DNA from 4 places in the Caldalkalibacillus uzonensis genome. Region 4 is predicted to be linked to each of the others. Evidence: riboswitches for the same ligand, from Rfam matches in the RefSeq annotation. Region 4 holds a riboswitch; each other region holds the start of a gene.
The links. A riboswitch is a leader RNA that binds a small molecule or an ion and turns the genes downstream of it on or off. The one in region 4 is predicted to bind cyclic di-GMP.

Region 1 (4,662 bases), on a different contig from region 4:
TATAAAGGGCTCAATGAAAATAAACTGACTTCCTGTGGATAACCATGTCTATTGTGCATATGTTAATGTGGATGATGTGGATAACGTTGTGAATAACCTCTATACCAAGAGTTGGGGGATATGAAGTTTGGGGATAAGTGTGTGGATGACGGCGATTTTTGACAGGGAACCTGTTGAAATTGACAAGAAATTGTCATGCCAATTCGACAAAAATGTGAAAACAGGACATGTTTAGGCAGGATTTTTCAGAGGAATATGGAATATGTATAGCACAAAGAGAAAGGAGGCTGAGGCCATGAAGTTTAACATTCGTGGCGAAAACATTGAAGTCACTCCAGCTTTGCGTGATTATGTGGAAAAGAAGGTGGGACGCCTGGAGCGGTATTTCCAGGAAGACATTACCTCCGATGTGTATGTCACCTTGAAAGTTACCCGGGATCAGCATAGCGTTGAAGTGACGATTCCGATGCCGAAGCTGCTGCTTCGCGCGGAGGAAAAAAGCCTGGACATGTATGCCTCAATTGATTTGGTTGTAGAAAAATTGGAGCGTCAAATCCGTAAATATAAAACCAAAGTCAACCGCAAATTCCGGCAAGAAGGCAGTGTCAAGCAGCTTTTCCATGATGTGAATGGTCAGGCTGACCAGACGCAGAATGAAGTGGATGACAGCATTGAGATCGTGCGCACCAAGCGCTTTAATCTGAAGCCAATGGATGCTGAGGAAGCTGTTTTGCAAATGGATCTCTTGGGTCACAACTTTTTCGTCTTTTCCGATGCAGAAACGGAGAAAGTGAGCGTGGTCTACAAGCGTAAGGACGGCCGTTACGGTCTGATTCAACCGGAGTAAAAATGAAAAGGGCTGTCCCCATAGGGATGCAGTTCACTTCCCTTGGGGACAGCTTCTGTTATATACAGAGAGGCAGCCAGTACAGCTATGGTTCAATTCAGCGTGTGTGCAGCAATTGCCGTATCTGTTCAGGGGGAATGGGGCGGCTGAATAGGAAGCCTTGAGCCTCATCACAGCCGAGATTCTTAAGCAAATTGAATTGATCCTCGTCTTCCACACCTTCAGCACACACTTTGACACCCAAACGGTGGGCCAATTCGATAACGGCTCTGACAATTTCTTGGTCTTTGTAACGGTTCTGGATATCTTTGATAAAAGAGCGGTCGATTTTGATCATGTCCACGGGAAAGTCTTTTAAATATTGCAAAGAAGAATAACAGGTGCCAAAATCGTCAATCACGATCTGGATCCCCAAACTTCTTAATTGATTTAATATCTGCGCTGTGTGTTCCAAACTGGCCATCATCGCTGATTCGGTGATCTCCACTCTCAACTGGGAAGGCGCCAGTCTGGTGTGGTCCAGGATTTGCTGCACCATATCAGCCAAATGATCCTGTTGAAATTGGATGGCTGAGAAATTGACGGACACCTGGATTGGGCTGAAGCCCTGTTGCTGCCACACTTTTGCTTGCTGACAGGCAGTCTGTAATACCCACTCACCAATGGACCTGATTAATCCATTGGCTTCTGTCAGAGGCAAGAATTCATTGGGTGGCACTAGTCCCAGACTAGGGTGCTGCCAGCGGATCAGGGCTTCCATTCCACAAATGGATCTTGTGGTGGTATCGATTTGGGGCTGGTAATAGACACGGAATTGTTTTTTTGCCAGCGCATGATGCAACTCGTTTTCTAACAGTATGCCCCTCAACTGGTCAAAATTCATATCTTGCTTATGATATACGTGTGGATTACTCTTCTCTCCATAGGACACAACATCATGCTGTATAGATTGGGTACGCTGCTGTCCTGTCATGTCCCTGAAGTAGATAACCAAAATATCTTGGGAAGGGTAAACGGTTACTTCATACCGCCGGTTCAGAGCAGGATATAGTTCTGTGAAGCTCCTTACTGTCTGACTCCTGGAAGCATGGGTGGACTCTGTGTAAAACTTGCTGCCCTTCAGCTGAGGAAAGGTACGCCATATATTTTTGCCAAACAGGCTGAAGCGGTCAATATTAAACAGACGTTCTATTGATTGATTAAGATAGATGAATTCCCACTGCTGGTTAAGGGCGATAAACCCGTCTTGTGTATTTTCTAAGATGTTAAAGATTTGTTGCCCTGACTTAGCGAGGGCTTGTCCCAATTTAGGGCTGACTATATGAGCATCTGCTTGGACTGACTGGTTTCCCTTTCTTACCATGACAGTTAACCTGCCTTTCATCCCCGGTGATGTCAAAAAGCCACACCCGTTTATACAGGGTGTGGCTTTTTCCCCCATAAACGGCAACTGGCTGGCATAGTCCTAACGGACCTTAGCCCCTGTAGCTTTGCGTCACTGCGTTTCCGCAGTTTTGCCTTTATCCTGTTATTGTTTAAAATTGTCGGTATCGTAAAAAGTGCTATTATGTTATACTTCTTAGCTGCTAGATTAATATAATATAATAATAAACATAATATAATGATACAAAATTTGACATCTTTATTCAAGGGAGTTCGACAATTTTTTGAACGATTTTGACAAAATAATGTTTAATTACATCTCCATCATTCATGCCTTCCCTGACCTTTCTTGTCTCCCTCCACTTTGATTTGGTAAAATAGGCTTGATGTGATTCACCCCTGTCTGGATAGAAATGGCGCTCATAGAAGCTTATGGGTCAGCACGGAGAGACAGGCGGATGAAAGGAGCGATTAACGATGCTCGGATGGTTGAAGAAGTGGATTGGAGATCCCACAGAGAAAGAATTAAAGAAAATGTACACCATTGTTGAGCATATCAACAGTCTTGAACCGGACATAGAGCGCCTATCTGATAACGAACTGCAGCAAAAAACAGCACAATTTAAGGCGCGTCTGGCTGATGGAGAAACCCTCGATGACCTGTTACCCGAGGCCTATGCTGTTTGCCGGGAAGCAGCCAAACGGGTACTGAACATGCGCCACTTTGATGTGCAGCTGTTGGGCGGCATTGTCCTGCATAAAGGGGAAATAGCGGAGATGAAAACCGGGGAAGGGAAAACATTGGTGGCCACCCTCCCCATTTATTTAAATGCTTTGACAGGCAAAGGGGTTCATCTGGTCACGGTCAACGAGTACCTGGCCAAGAGGGACAGTGAGCAGATGGGCAAGCTGTATAACTTTTTGGGCTTAACCGTTGGGCTTAACATTAGCGGCCTGTCAGCTGAGCAAAAGAAGGAAGCGTACGTGGCCGATATCACTTATGGCACCAACAATGAGTTTGGCTTTGATTACTTAAGGGACAACATGGTGCTGTACAAGGAGCAGATGGTGCAGCGGCCGCTCAATTTCGCCATTGTAGACGAGGTGGACAGCATCCTCATTGATGAGGCACGCACACCTCTGATTATTTCGGGCCAGGCTCAGCGCTCTACCCAGTACTACACGGCGGCGGACCGTTTTGTGGCCGGCCTGGTCAAAGAGCGGGACTATACGGTGGATGAGAAGGCGCGCAACGTGATGCTGACCGATGAAGGGGTAGCCAAAGCGGAGCGTTACTTTGGCATTGACAACTTGTATGATCATGCCAATGTGCTGATTAACCACCATATTAATCAGGCCTTAAAAGCACGGGTGATTATGCGCCGTGATGTGGACTATGTGGTGGAAAATGGTGAAGTGGTGATTGTGGATGAGTTTACCGGCCGCTTGATGCACGGCCGCCGCTACAGTGACGGGCTGCATCAGGCCATCGAGGCCAAGGAAGGGCTGGAGATCCACAAGGAAAGCATGACGTTGGCCACGATCACCTTCCAAAACTACTTCCGTATGTATCAGAAGCTGGCTGGCATGACAGGGACCGCCAAAACAGAGGAAGAAGAGTTTCGCAAAATATATGGCCTGGATGTGTATGTGATTCCCACCAACAAACCGATGATCCGTAACGATATGCCCGATATGGTCTATAAAACGGAGGAAGCCAAGTACCGGGCCGTGGTCAGGGAGATCGTGGAGCGGCACCAAAAGGGACAACCTGTCCTGGTGGGCACGGTCTCTATTGAAAAATCAGAATTGCTGTCGGCCATGCTTAAGAAAGAAGGCATCCCTCACCAGGTGCTCAATGCCAAACACCATGAGCGTGAAGCGGAAATCATTGCTCAAGCCGGGCAACGGGGAGCAGTTACCATTGCCACCAATATGGCCGGCCGGGGAACCGATATTATGCTGGGTGAAGGTGTGGCTGAGCTGGGCGGGTTGCATATTATCGGGACGGAGCGGCATGAATCCCGACGCATTGATAACCAGTTGCGCGGTCGTGCCGGACGCCAGGGTGATCCCGGTTCCAGCCAGTTTTATTTGTCACTGGAAGACGAGCTGATGCGCCGTTTTGGCGGGGAAAACATTATGGGCATGATGAACCGGCTGGGCATGGATGAGGATCAGCCCATCGAGAGCCGCATGATTACCCGGGCCATTGAAAAAGCTCAGGAGCGGGTGGAAGGGCACAACTTTGACATCCGCAAATGGTTGCTGCAATACGATGATGTGATTAATCAGCAGCGGGAAATAATTTACAAGCAGCGCCGGGAAGTGCTGGAACGGGACAGCCTGCGCGAAGTGGTAGAGGGTATGCAGAGAAGCGTAGTGGAGCGCATCGTCACCTTGCATACCCCTGACAGTGAAGTGCCTGAAGA
Region 2 (4,662 bases), on a different contig from region 4:
ATCGGTGGTTCTGTCGTTGTGGAAACATTATTCAGTTGGCCAGGAATTGGTCAGTTGTTTATTAATTCAGTCGTTCAGCGTGACTACCCGGTCATTATGGCCTTAACCATGTTTAGTGCCGTTTTGGTTGTCATCGGCAATCTGCTGGCCGATATCTTCTATGCCATTGTTGACCCGCGCATAGAGTACTAGGAGGTGCAGTAAAAGATGTCCCAAATTCATCAACATCTGCCTGCTCCTGCTACAGCAGAAGACCCAAAAGCGGTCACAATAGGAGAGCGGCGTTCGCTATGGTTAATCATTATTTCCAGGTTTTTTCAGAATAAGTTGGCTGTGGCGGGGTTGGTATGTCTGATCCTCATTATTTTGGCGGTCAGTTTTGCGCCATATCTGACACCGTATGAGCCTCATAAGCAAGACTTAACCAACCGTTTGCAACCACCAAGTGCCGAACATTGGCTGGGTACAGACCATGTGGGACGTGATATTTTTACCCGAATCCTGTACGGCGGCCGGGTTTCCCTGATGGTCGGCTTCTCGGCCATGGCCATTATGATTACCATCGGCACCCTGGTCGGAGCTATCGCCGGATATTATGGGGGACGCATTGATGCCATCTTGATGCGCACTGTTGATGTTTTTATTTCATTTCCAAGCATTTTTCTTTTGATTACCTTGGTTGCCTTTCTTCAACCAGGCCTGAGCACTATTATCTTTGTGCTGGCTATCTTCGGTTGGATGGGAACAGCCCGCTTGGTGCGCGGAGAATTTCTAACTTTGAAAAAGCGTGAATTTGTCCTGGCGGCACGGACGACAGGCATGTCCAATGTGCGTATCATTTTTAGTCAAATTTTACCCAATGCCATGGGGCCGATTATTGTAGCTGCTACATTAGGAGTAGGTAGCATTATTATGACTGAATCAACACTAAGTTTCCTGGGATTAGGTGTTCAACCGCCTACACCAAGCTGGGGTAATATGTTGACCGATGCCCAAAGCGTGACCATTTTCCGCACAGCCTGGTGGTATCCAACTTTTCCGGGACTCATGATTTTAATTACGGTACTGGCCTTTAACTTTGTGGGGGAGGGTTTACGTGATGCCCTTGACCCGCGTGTGATTGAAAAATAGAATGAAAAGGACACATGTACAAGCCAGTCTTTAAAGGACGTGAGTAAGATTGCCGGGTCAAGAAGATCATGAAAAGTGGATGGAGCAAGCCATTCAACTGGCTAAGCGAGCGGAATCCCTGGGGGAGGTGCCCATTGGTGCTGTGATTGTCAAAGACGGTACCGTGATAGGCACAGGCTATAACCGGCGGGAGATTGACAAGAGCCCCTTAGCGCATGCCGAGATCATCGCCATCCAAGAGGCTTGTGAGCAGCTAGGGGGTTGGCGGTTAACAGGTTGTGATTTATACGTCACTTTAGAACCCTGTCCCATGTGTGCCGGGGCCATTGTTCAAGCGCGCATCAAGCGAGTGGTGTATGGTACGGAAGATCCAAAAGCGGGTTATGCAGGGACCCTGTACAACACACTGCAAGATGAACGCCTGAACCATCAGGTGGAGGTTATTGCCGGAGTCAGGAAAGAGGAATGTCAACATGTATTGAAAGACTTCTTCCGCCGTTTGCGGACAGCAAGGAAAGTTGCCAAACGCTTGCTCACTGATGCAGGTGATGGGCAACAATTGGGCCTGGAAGGAAAGGATTAACACTTGTGTAATGAGCTAGCTTTCGTTATAATGTTAGTTACAGTTGCCATGCAACTGTGTCCAAACATGTTTATAAAGTTTGCTGTGCTAGACGGGGAGGTAGCGGTGCCCTGTAACCCGCAATCCGCTATAGCGGGGTCGATGCCTATCTGAGGTTTGCACTATGTGAGGTCTGGCTCATGTACGCGGTGTTGACGAAAGGGTCCTATGCAACGGAAGCCCATGAACCCCGTCAGGTCCGGAAGGAAGCAGCGGTAAGTGGGTATCTCCGTGTGTTGTAGGGTAGCCTTTTCCGAGCTGGCGGCATGAGTACGCTTGGGTAGTGCTTATCGAGGATAGGTGCACAGCAGTTAACAAACACCTGCAAATAAGGTGTTTTTTCTTTTTTTAGAGGTAGCGTTTGGCCAAAATGAGGTTAATCGCTTTTTTATCAAGCTAAAGTTTTGTATAATCAAAAAACAAAGGAATACTGTGAATAAACAGTTAGATTGAGTGAAGGGCAAAGCTACGGAAACGTAGTGACGCAAAGCTACAGGGGCTAAGGTTATACCAACTAAGCCAGCCAGCTGCCGTTTAGGGAACATATCCTTTAAACGGATATGTTTTTTGTTTAGCCTAGCCCTTAGCGCCATGTCGAATTTTATGGTATCAGGGAGGATTTTAACCAATTAAACAAGAAGTAAATAGATTGATAATATACATATAATGGTTGACATCGGCCTGTCTAGGTTTTGCCCGTTATGCTATGTTAAATATTACTTATATTTCAGGGCTGGCCAACGGTGAGACCATCGTAAAGGTAGGGGTTCAGATGACGTCAAGCTCACATGGATTACCTTCTATTCTTCACGCCCTTTTTTCCGAACAGATCTTTAACAATGCTCACATTGGACTCATACTACTTAATGAACAGGGCCATATTGTCTCTATCACCAAAGCCGCCGCTAAAATAATGGGAGATGATCCCGAAGTTTTTATTGGTCAAAACATTTTCCATCTTTTTAAAAATATACCTGAAGGCCGGCAATTAATCTCCAAACGGGTCTTTGAGGGCGTGACGATTCGGAATCAGGCCATGACATGGCATAATGGCCAGTGTTACTATGAAATTCTGGTGGACAGTTTTCCGCTCATTGATGAGGCCGGCCACCAACAAGGTGCGTACATATTTATCAAAGATGTGACAAATTTGCGCTCTTTAGAAAATCAAATCCATCGCAACGAACGGCTGGCCATGATCGGACAAATGGCAGCAGGCACAGCCCATGAAATTCGCAATCCCTTAACCAGTATCCGCGGTTTTTTACAAATATTAAACAAGACTTTGAAGGAACGCAACATGATGCGGGAAGTTGAATATACCAACATCATGTTGGATGAAATTGACCGGATCAATCATCTGGTGGGCGAGTTTTTGTTACTGAGCAAATCACGGGAGACCCGCTACGAAAAAATCGATCTGGCCCTGCTGATGAAACAGTTTTTACCTATTATTCAAAATGAGGCTTTATTACACGGTATAGAAGTTCAAACCAAAGATTTTGACAATCTTCCGCCCATTGTGGGTGATAAGGAGCTGTTAAAACAAGTATTTCTCAATATTTGTAAAAATGCCATTGAAGCAATGGGCAACCAGGGGCGGTTGACTCTCTCCCATCACTTCTTACCAGAAGAACAAATGATCAGTATCAATATTAAGGATACAGGTCCAGGTATACCACCTTATGTGATTGATAAAATTTTTGAGCCGTTCTTTACGACCAAGGAGGAAGGGACGGGTTTAGGCCTTTCTGTTTGTCAGCGGATTATCCATGATATGGGGGGCAAAATACGGGTTTCATCCAAGGGCTATGGCACCACGTTTCATATTTGTATTCCGTATTTGGATGTCTGAAAGGGAGATAGGGTTTCTTTCTACGGACGGAGAGCCCTTTTTTTGCATTTCTGTCCACGGTATAATAATAAGATAGTATAAAGAACAAGAGGTTTGAAACGGAGAGGTTCATCATGACGTACCAAGCGTTGTACCGAGTCTGGCGGCCCCAAACATTTGACGATGTGGTCGGACAAGCCCATATTATCCAAACGCTTAAAAACGCGCTTTCAAATCAGACGTATACGCACGCTTACCTGTTTACAGGTCCCCGAGGGACTGGGAAAACAAGTACAGCCAAGATTATGGCTAAAGCGGTCAACTGTGAACAGGCCCCTACGGATAATCCTTGTAATCAGTGTGCCGCTTGTCGCGGTATTACCCAGGGAACGGTCGTCGATGTGGTTGAAATCGATGCTGCATCCAACAATGGAGTGGATGAGATCAGGGACCTGCGAGATAAGGTGAAATATGCCCCTACTGAAGTCCGGTTAAAAGTGTATATCATAGATGAAGTGCATATGTTAAGCCAAGGGGCTTTTAACGCTTTGCTGAAAACCCTTGAAGAACCTCCTGCTCATGTCATGTTTATTTTGGCCACCACTGAACCGCATAAGATTCCGCTCACGATCATGTCCCGCTGTCAGCGTTTTGACTTTAAGCGCATCTCCCAGAAAGAAATGTTGGAACGTCTGCACATCATTTGTGCCGAAGAAGGCTTCCAGGTAGAGCAGGAAGCACTGGAGCTCTTAACCCAGGTGGCAGAAGGAGGTATGCGCGATTGCTTAAGCTTGCTTGATCAGGCTGTTTCTTTTGCTGATGGCGAGGTGACGGTCGCCGATGTGGAGACCATTACCGGCTCAGTGGCTCAGGAAGCTTTAATGGACTTGGCTGATTGCCTCATGCGACAGGAAACGGAGGAGGCGATCAAACGCTTGGGTCTCTTGCTTGATGAGGGGAAAGAACCGACCCGTATTGTAGAGGATTTGATCTATTTTTATCGTGACGTACTCTTGTACCGGCAGGCACCCGGGCTGGCTGAGGGTTTTCAGCGTTTACGGCTGACGGAACGGTT
Region 3 (4,662 bases), on a different contig from region 4:
TACGGTTGAGAAGATCTGTGTCGATAATCTCATTATTTGTATTAAAATGCTGCGAGTGGGCATAAACGTAACTGGGTGCCACGTAGCAACGTAAATATCCTGCGATGGGCTTTAGTTGGTTCTCAATTACCAAGTAATGTTGATAAGTTCCTCCATTAGCGACAAACCCCATCACCTTATGACGAAAAACTTCTGGTGAGACTAAGTCAAACACATTTTTTAAAGGAGCGGGTATGGAACCATTGAAAATGGGACTTCCTATCAAATACAGATCGGCTTCAGAGACTTTTTTGATCACTTCTTGCGTATCGTCATTATAGTGGGAGGTGGGCCTACCATCACAAAACTGCAATTCATAATTTTTTAAATCTAAAAACTCTATCTGTACATTAGCGCGGAGCTTCTCTACTTCATCAAGTACCTGTTTGACAAGAACCGCCGTTTTAGAACCTAAAATAGTGCCAGATATCCCGAGCAGTTTCATCAACTTCATCTCCCATTTCCGATGTCATTTTACCAAACTTGATGTTTGAAAAGATTTTTTAAACGCCGGCATCACTTCTTGAGCGACGAGTTCCATTGATTTAAGTACCTTTTCATGAGGCAATCCACCAAAATTCATAAGCATCATGATATGGTTACATCCGGCTTGCTCATATTTTTTTAACCTTAGGATAACATCTTCTGGGTTACCAATAAGCAATTGCTCTCGTTCTTCTAAATCTTCAAACTGGGCCGAGCGCCCATAGAGCCGTGTATCCAAATAGAGATTCAGATGTTCTCTCGCGTCTCTTATGGCTTCTTCTCTAGTGGGAGCTACATAAGCATGAACCGCTATTGGAATGTTGATTTTCTGTTCATCATGGCCGGCTTCCCGATACACCTTTTTGTAATCATCTATAATATTCTTTAGTTCGGTTATAGAATTGCTGGCCACATAGGCAACGCCCATAAGGTTATGTCCCATTTTCCCTACATAATACGCCCCGCGAGAACTAAGAGCCCCGATCCATAATGGTACTTTTTCCTGTTTGGGCAATACTTGCAACTGAACGTCGTTATATTGGTAGTACTTCCCTTTGTGAGAGAATTTTTCACCACTCCATGCTCTTTCGATTACTTCTAAACCTTCGTTAAACATGTGAACTTTTTCTTCCGGATCTACATTGAAGCCAGTAAATTCATGGGGTAAATAACCACTTCCTAAACCAAGATTGACTCGCCCGTCACTCAATACATCTAACAGAGCATAGTCTTCAGCTACTTTTATGGGATTTTGAAAAGGTAGTGTCACAATGGCAACACCTAGGCGAATATTTTTGGTACGTTCAGCAATGACTGAAAGCAGCATTTGAGGCGTTGTCATAATACCATATTCACTAAAATGGTGCTCGGCAAACCAAACGGCATCATACCCTAATTGATCTGCCACCTCCGATTGCTCTATAATTTCCTGAATCAGTTGCTCAGGCGAACGAGAAATTTTTTCTTTGTAGTTATCAGAAACTGTAAACAATCCAAATTCCATTTGAATAACCTCCATTTTTGATAAATATAAAAACAAAAAACCAGTAGTATAGAGGTAGCCCAAAACGATTTTAAAGTTTCGCTTTGAGTCTCCCAATACTACTGGTTGTTTATCTATTTAACGGAATGGGTTGTCCCCAATTCCTCATAGATAAGCCAGTTCATTTATAAAATTATTCTTATAATTATATTATATACAATATTTTAAGATATACAAGTGTTTTTTTATTTGAATCAATTTCAAAATTATTCATCAAGAGTTCTCACAAGAACAGCAATTCTAAGATTATCGTTTTAAAAAGTGAGTTTAAACGACTCTTTGGGCAGTTATTAATTCAAGATTGATACGATCACAGGCTAATTTGGAAGCATTGTACGGTCTAAGCATTTCATTAAGGGAGTCCTTGTTCAATAATCCTTTTTAAGAGAGAGACAATTATACTTTAAACCGGGAAACCAGCTGCTGCAGGTCTTCTGCCATTTTAGCTAAAGTGGAGGCAGCTGCTGATATTTCTTCCATGGATGCATTCTGTTCTTCAGCTGAAGCTGCCACATTTTGGGAATGTCCTGTTGACTGCTCAGTGATTTGAGCGGTTTGCTGAGCAGATTGTAATAAGTGGTCTGTGGCTTTCGTAATCTGCTGAATGGCTGCATTAACCGCTTTAAGTTGATCAGAAACCCCCTTGACTGAACCTGCAATACGAGAAAAGGCCTCTCCAGCTTGATTCACTAAATTGGTTCCTTCTTGCACCACAGCGTTTCCCTCATTCATCACCTGGGTTGTTTTGGATGTCTCTTCTTGAATCTCCTTAATCAAGGCACTGACTTGATTGGCAGCCTGGGTCGATTGCTCTGCCAGTTTGCGCACTTCCTCGGCCACGACGGCAAACCCCCGTCCATGCTCACCTGCTCGGGCAGCTTCGATAGCGGCATTTAAAGCCAGTAAATTGGTCTGTTCTGAAATGTCGGTGATCAAAGTAATCACTTTTTCAATTTCTGCTGCTTTCTCATTAAGCTCTTGGCTGACAGCTTCCATTTTTGCGCTGGTATTGTTAATATGTTGCATTTGCTGTACGGAGCGTTCAACCACTTCCAAGCCATCTTCAGCGATTTGGGTGGTGTCTGAGGCTGAGTGGGTGACCTCCTGGATATGATGAGTCATCTGTACGACTTCCCCTTTCATATTATGCACTACCGTTTCTAATTCTTTGGTAACGTTCAACTGATGTTCTTGACCTGATGCCACTTGCTGGATGGAATCAGTAATTTGTTCTGTGGCTTTACTGGTTTCTTCACTGCTGGCTGATAGTTGTTCTGATGTGGTAGCCACTTGTTGGGCCACGTCCGTCACCCGAGTGATAATCTCTCTTAAATGGGTGGTCATATGGTTGATGTTGTCAGCTAATGTGCCCACTTCATCTTTGTTTTTGATTTGTAAGATTTCAAGGTCCAAATGTCCTTTAGCAATCTGTTGGACATACTCAACAATGTTTAAAATGGGTTGTGACAAGTGGCGGGAAAAGAAATAAATCACAATGAGCCCGATAACTAAAGCCACTAATAGCGTCCACAATAAAGCATAAAATATAGTATTGGCCTCACTGTTAAAATCAATCATATAGGTGCCAGCCGTCACGATCCACCCCCAATGGGGATCCAGTTCTACGTAGGTTACTTTGGGCTCAATTTGATCTGGCGCGTTGGGCAATCCAAAATCATAGTAGACAAAACCACCGCCCTCCTGAGCTGTTCTGATAAAGTCCTGAATAAAATAGGCGCCACTTGAATCTTGCAATTCCAACACGTTTTCCCCTTCTAGTCTTGGATGTAAGTGAGTCAACCCTTGTTCATCAATAACTGTGAAATAACCATGTTCGCCCATATCAATATTCATGGAGATTTCCCTTGTGCCATCTGCCTGTTTTTCTCCCATTAAATATATTTTAGCTCTTTCCTGCGCCTCTTCCAAAGTCAAATGACCGGCTTTCACCTCCTGGTTTAACACTTCAATCACGTTTAAAGCCATTTTAACATTGTTCTTCAGATTGGTAGCGCCCAGATCATCTAGACTGTTTTTGGAGGTGTAATAGCCCAAGATGCCAATGAACAGGGCAGGTACAATGAGTAACAGTACAGAGATCGACACGAGTTTGGTTCTGAGTTTGAATGTCATTATAATGCCTCCTAGTTAAATTTTTACAAAAAAGAAGCTATTTCCCTAAAGGAAATAGCATGGGCTAACTCTGGAAAAACAGGCCGATTGATGTCTTTTCACAAGGCAGCCCAGCCATCCTAGTCCCGGGAAGGACCTTAGATCTGTGGCTTTGCGTCCCCACTTTTCAATGGGTTTGCCTTTTTCTTGTGTGAAGAAATTTTTATGAAAAATTGTTAAGAAAAACCTAAAAAATATATACATAGCTCGACCAGTACGATTCTTGCATGACCAGATCGCGATTCTGTAAAATGAGATTGCCTGTGTGCTTCCTCATCCCAAAATCATTTAGCTTTACCCTTCTTTTTCATCCCTGCGGGATGAGAAAGCCACAGCAAAGCTGCTTAATCTTGACCGTAGCTTTACGATATACTTATACGGCATCATACCCTAATTGATCTGCACCTCCGATTGCTCTATAATTTCCTAAATTAGTTGCTCAAGCGAACGAGAAATTTTTTCTTTGTAGTTATCAGAAACTGTAAACAATCCAAATTCCATTTGAATAACCTCCATTTTTGATAAATATAAAAACAAAAAACCAGTAGTATAGAGGTAGCCCAAAACGATTTTAAAGTTTCGCTTTGAGTCTCCCAATACTACTGGTTGTTTATCTATTTAACGGAATGGGTTGTCCCCAATTCCTCATAGATAAGCCAGTTCATTTATAAAATTATTCTTATAATTAGTATATGCATTATTTTAAAATATTCAAGTGTTTTTTTAATTGAGGCTTTTGCAAAATGCCTTTTTTACCGTGAGGTAAACAAGATTTTGGAACCTAATACCATAATTGGTTGTAGAGCTATTGATCTTAAGTGATCGAGGGTATACTTTCCCCCTCCCCACCATATGCGGGCTGGTGATTTCCATGTTTAATTTTGGTTTTAAGCAGCGATGTTCATACTTTGTCTTAGATGCAT
Region 4 (4,662 bases):
CACCTTGTGCAGGCCAAGGTAAAGATATACGGTATTCGACCTGCAGGAGAGAAAACCTTGGAGGAACGGTTCTTGGAAATGACAGGAGGCAAAGCGCAATGAACATCTGGTTAGGCTTACTGCAAAATGAACAGTTAAAATTATACCGCAGGATGGGGACATGGGTGATGTTTATATTGCTGCTCATGGCCATTGTGGGTATCGCCTTTATCACAAAATATGTTCTTCCTATCGCGGCAAGTGAAGGGGCATCCCCATTGTTGTATTTTATGAATGTAACGGTTCCCCTGTTTGGACTGATCACCTTGTTTGCGATCATTGTTGCTGCCACATCGGTAGCCAATGAATTTTCACAGGGGACCATCAAGCTATTGCTCATCCGTCCCATCCATCGTGCCAAAATTTTGTTGGCCAAATATATCGCTGTACTGCTGTTTAGTATGTATATGATTGTGGTGCTGTTTCTCGGTTCGCTGGTGCTGGGGGGCGTGTTGTTCGGCTTTGAAGGATTATGGACCAATCCGGGTGGGGATTTCCTAGAGGACCAAGGATTAAGCGGTCTTTTGCAGCAATATGCGTTTGAGAGCATTCCGCTCGTAATGATGGTCACCTTTGCTTTTATGGTGGCTGCCGTTTTCACCAACAGTGCTTTGGCTATCGGCTTATCCATGTTTCTGATGTTTACTGGCGGACAGTTGGCTGTTTTATTAAGCCAGTATCCGTGGGTCAAATGGATCTTGTTTGCCCACTTTGATCTCAGGCAATATGTGGATGGGCTTCCCCTCGTTGAGGGCATGACCCTCTCATTTTCCTTACTGGTCTTATCTATGTATTACATCCTGTTTATCTTGGTGACTTGGTTAACCTTCATAAAACGGGACATCACCGCTTAGTCCTGCTGACGGTCTATGTTTTACCAGTCAAATGCCAATGACTGAGACGATTGATGGCGGAGGAAATATGGAAAAATTTATTGCCATTTGGCGGTTGACTTCACACTGAAGACATGTTATATTATTGTCTGTCGCCGCTGGTGAGACAAGAAAAAACGCAAGTTTTAAGCGGCGTTAAGACATGGAGAGGTGTCCGAGCTGGCCGAAGGAGCACGATTGGAAATCGTGTAGGCGGGGATAACCCGTCTCGAGGGTTCGAATCCCTCCCTCTCCGCCATATTAAATCAAAGATACATTTTACGTGGCCCGTTGGTGAAGTGGCTTAACACACCGGCCTTTCACGCCGGCATTCAGGGGTTCGAATCCCCTACGGGTCACCATTATGGAGGGTTAGCTCAGCTGGGAGAGCACTTGCCTTACAAGCAAGGGGTCGGCGGTTCGAACCCGTCACCCTCCACCACTTTCATAAGAATGACGCGGGGTGGAGCAGTCTGGTAGCTCGTCGGGCTCATAACCCGAAGGTCGCAGGTTCAAATCCTGCCCCCGCAACCAAAATATGAGCGCTACTACGTCGAATTTTCATCGATGGAAGCGAAAATCGTGGTACCCGCAGGGTGCAACCAATATATTTGCGCAACATGATACATTGTGGAGCTGTGGTGTAGAGGCCTAACATGCCTGCCTGTCACGCAGGAGATCGCGGGTTCGAATCCCGTCAGCTCCGCCATTTTATGTCTATTTAACTAACAGGGACTGCTAGTCACAAAGCAATTGACAGCATCTCAAAACGTGTGTTATATTAACAATTGTCTCTGGCTCGGTAGCTCAGTCGGTAGAGCAGAGGACTGAAAATCCTCGTGTCGGCGGTTCGATTCCGTCCCGAGCCACCACTTAAAATATGGATTAATAGCGTGCCGGTGTAGCTCAATTGGCAGAGCAACTGACTTGTAATCAGTGGGTTGGGGGTTCGATTCCTCTCGCCGGCACCATACGAAAATGTGGAGGGGTAGCGAAGTGGCTAAACGCGGCAGACTGTAAATCTGCTCCCTCTGGGTTCGGCGGTTCGAATCCGTCCCCCTCCACCATATTGCAGGGGCATAGTTCAATGGTAGAACGGCGGTCTCCAAAACCGCAAGTGTGGGTTCGATTCCTACTGCCCCTGCCACTCTATATAACATGGCGGCTGTGGCGAAGTGGTTAACGCACCGGATTGTGGCTCCGGCATTCGTGGGTTCGAATCCCATCAGTCGCCCCATAGTTTTACTGTTGGGCTGTAGCCAAGCGGTAAGGCAACGGGTTTTGGCCCCGTGATGCGCTGGTTCGAATCCAGCCAGCCCAGCCATTCTATGCGAGCGGAAATAGCTCAGGGGTAGAGCACCACCTTGCCAAGGTGGGGGTCGCGGGTTCGAATCCCGTTTTCCGCTCCATTTTTATACACACTTTTATATGTGATTTAAGTGGCGGCATAGCCAAGTGGTAAGGCAGAGGTCTGCAAAACCTTTATCCCCGGTTCGAATCCGGGTGCCGCCTCCATTTTAACTTTAAGTATGCTTCTTTCCTGTGAAAGAAGTTTTTTATTTTATGATTCCCAAAAATAGGTCATAAGTCGTGTACCTAATTGAAGAAAAAAATGGTAACATAATAGACAGGACATTGGTCCTGCTTCCAATTGCTTAAAAATTCAAATTCCATAATGCTTAAAAAACGCACAAGGGCAAAGCTACGGAAACGTAGTGACGCAAAGCTATAGGGGCTAAAGCAACATGCCATGCCAGCCAGCTGCCGTTTAAGAAAACAAACACACCTTCTTAAGCGGAGGTGTGTTTTCTATTAAACATATGAACTTAATTTCAAATTATAAAGATATGAGTGGAGAGGGTGGTTGTAGTGAAGCCGATTGAGTACCTGCCACAACATAACGTGGAAATTAAGGAGCAAGAATATAAACGTGTTGTCCATTATATTGCTAAGCGCTACCGTTTAACCAGAAGAGAAGAGGAAATTTTACTCATGTTATCTTTATATGGATATTCAAATGAAGAACTCTCCAAAACATTGTTCGTTTCCCAAACGACGGTAAAAAATCATATTCATAAGATACTTAAGAAAACACGCACCAGTTCAACACGGGGACTTTTATCAATGGTAATCGATTACTTTTATACCCTAAAATGTATAATCTAAAGTGATACTTGTTAGTTACATAATAGTTAAGAACAGTACGCAACGACAATATGCAACTCCTTCTGTTTCAACTTCGCATTATGCGTTAATGCAAGTTGGAAAACGGAAAGGGGTTTTTTATTTTGTCCGGAAGAAGGAACGTTATGTGAACTATATGTAGATCATTCAATGTTTTTGGCTTCAGAGAAGCTATGCTGCATAAAATAACTGGGGTATATACATAATACCTCGTGTAAAAGAAAAATGGATTAAAACCTTTATTTACATAAAAATGGACAAAATAAAGAAAAATAAGGTAAGAAGTTAACCTTTATTTTATACAAATAAAAATTATTTAAAATGATAAGAACTTAAGGAGATATATATATGAGAAATATGGCTGCTTTATTTTCCATTCTTATGCCCGGATTCGGACAAATATATAATGGTCAGTTCTTGAAAGGTGTCTTCTTTATAATAGTTGAGCACTTTGATAATGTATTTGGAAATATAAACAATGCCATTCATCTTGATTTTAATGGATTCCACCAACAGGCTGTAGATGCGACAAATTTCCAATTCATGTTATTTTACCCTGGATTTTATGCTTATGCAGTATGGGATGCTTGGTATTATGCAAAACCTAATGCTGACAAGTCAAAGACCGCTATTCCATTTGTCATTGCCGGTTTCCTTGGAGAGTTGAGTGCAATATATGCACCAAAACTAGCCATACCCACTTTAACCGTAGGATTGTTATTAATTATCCCTATTCTTTGTGGAATGATCATATTTAGGAAACAATAAAACGATGGGAGACAACATGATTCATGGACAGAATATTATTGTGGTGTTTACTAATCATTGGAATTGGATTATTTCTTTTCAGTTTAAGAAAACCACTCCTTTTGAAGGACACGATTTTAATTTTCTTAATGAAAGCTTATTTTTCATCATTTATTGGGGTTATTGTAGTAAAAGAAGAAATGGTTGAATACCCTGTAAGATTTTTAAGTAAATATTTCGATGCTAGTATTCTTTTTGAATATTTTCTTTATCCCATCATGTGTATTTACCTTTACCAAACAACTGTACATTCAAGATTTCTAGGCATTGTTCTCCAATGTGCATTGTATACCGCTGCATTAACGACCATTGAGGTCATTTGTGAAAAATATACCGATTTAGTTGAATACCATTCATGGACTTGGATGCACTCGTTTATAACCATCTTTCTTCTATCTCTTTCAGTGCGTCTCCTTTTGCAATTGATAAATAAAATAGAAATGTCAAAGGTATAGCGCTTCATTAGACCGCACCAGTGTGAGTTGTTTGACGCTATTCGTTCCGTTTGCAGGAATGGTTAAACTGGACGAATTAACTCAATTTGCAGGAACATTTGGGAACAATTATGATAGGATACAGCTACCCAAAATTTGGGTGCGGTTTTACATAAAAAAACAGGTTGACTTAGGTTTGCGTCCGTGTTATATTATTCATTGTCAACAAAAACGTGCCGGTGTGGCGGAATTGGCAGACGCGCACGACTCAAAATCGTGTTCCCTTGCGGGAGTGGGGGTTCGACTCCCTTCACCGGCACCATACA

Region 1: linked by a shared signal. The riboswitch ahead of J2S00_RS13340 (sensor domain-containing protein) and the one ahead of J2S00_RS17375 (helix-turn-helix transcriptional regulator) in region 4 are both predicted to bind cyclic di-GMP.
Region 2: linked by a shared signal. The riboswitch ahead of J2S00_RS16815 (ATP-binding protein) and the one ahead of J2S00_RS17375 (helix-turn-helix transcriptional regulator) in region 4 are both predicted to bind cyclic di-GMP.
Region 3: linked by a shared signal. The riboswitch ahead of J2S00_RS18910 (methyl-accepting chemotaxis protein) and the one ahead of J2S00_RS17375 (helix-turn-helix transcriptional regulator) in region 4 are both predicted to bind cyclic di-GMP.

The regions. Positions count from the first base shown of each region.
Region 1 is NZ_JAUSUQ010000010.1:42,467-47,128, forward strand. It holds gene hpf (ribosome hibernation-promoting factor, HPF/YfiA family) at 296-847, shown strand; gene J2S00_RS13340 (sensor domain-containing protein) at 945-2,210, opposite strand; cyclic di-GMP riboswitch class I at 2,290-2,376, opposite strand; gene secA (preprotein translocase subunit SecA) at 2,708-4,662, shown strand, end outside.
Region 2 is NZ_JAUSUQ010000016.1:12,493-17,154, forward strand. It holds gene J2S00_RS16795 (ABC transporter permease) at 1-192, shown strand, start outside; gene opp4C (oligopeptide ABC transporter permease) at 208-1,131, shown strand; gene tadA (tRNA adenosine(34) deaminase TadA) at 1,181-1,714, shown strand; RNA gene ffs (signal recognition particle sRNA large type) at 1,797-2,061, shown strand; cyclic di-GMP riboswitch class I at 2,203-2,288, shown strand; gene J2S00_RS16815 (ATP-binding protein) at 2,460-3,608, shown strand; gene dnaX (DNA polymerase III subunit gamma/tau) at 3,722-4,662, shown strand, end outside.
Region 3 is NZ_JAUSUQ010000028.1:10-4,671, reverse strand. It holds gene J2S00_RS18920 (NADPH-dependent FMN reductase) at 1-484, opposite strand, end outside; gene J2S00_RS18915 (LLM class flavin-dependent oxidoreductase) at 509-1,528, opposite strand; gene J2S00_RS18910 (methyl-accepting chemotaxis protein) at 1,964-3,700, opposite strand; cyclic di-GMP riboswitch class I at 3,802-3,890, opposite strand.
Region 4 is NZ_JAUSUQ010000017.1:47,774-52,435, reverse strand. It holds gene J2S00_RS17450 (ABC transporter ATP-binding protein) at 1-102, shown strand, start outside; gene J2S00_RS17445 (DUF2705 family protein) at 99-893, shown strand; tRNA gene J2S00_RS17440 (tRNA-Ser) at 1,077-1,170, shown strand; tRNA gene J2S00_RS17435 (tRNA-Glu) at 1,197-1,273, shown strand; tRNA gene J2S00_RS17430 (tRNA-Val) at 1,278-1,353, shown strand; tRNA gene J2S00_RS17425 (tRNA-Met) at 1,369-1,445, shown strand; tRNA gene J2S00_RS17420 (tRNA-Asp) at 1,544-1,620, shown strand; tRNA gene J2S00_RS17415 (tRNA-Phe) at 1,708-1,783, shown strand; tRNA gene J2S00_RS17410 (tRNA-Thr) at 1,807-1,882, shown strand; tRNA gene J2S00_RS17405 (tRNA-Tyr) at 1,894-1,978, shown strand; tRNA gene J2S00_RS17400 (tRNA-Trp) at 1,985-2,058, shown strand; tRNA gene J2S00_RS17395 (tRNA-His) at 2,073-2,148, shown strand; tRNA gene J2S00_RS17390 (tRNA-Gln) at 2,161-2,235, shown strand; tRNA gene J2S00_RS17385 (tRNA-Gly) at 2,246-2,320, shown strand; tRNA gene J2S00_RS17380 (tRNA-Cys) at 2,353-2,426, shown strand; cyclic di-GMP riboswitch class I at 2,597-2,680, shown strand; gene J2S00_RS17375 (helix-turn-helix transcriptional regulator) at 2,781-3,077, shown strand; gene J2S00_RS17370 (hypothetical protein) at 3,444-3,863, shown strand; gene J2S00_RS17365 (CBO0543 family protein) at 3,887-4,357, shown strand; tRNA gene J2S00_RS17360 (tRNA-Leu) at 4,572-4,658, shown strand.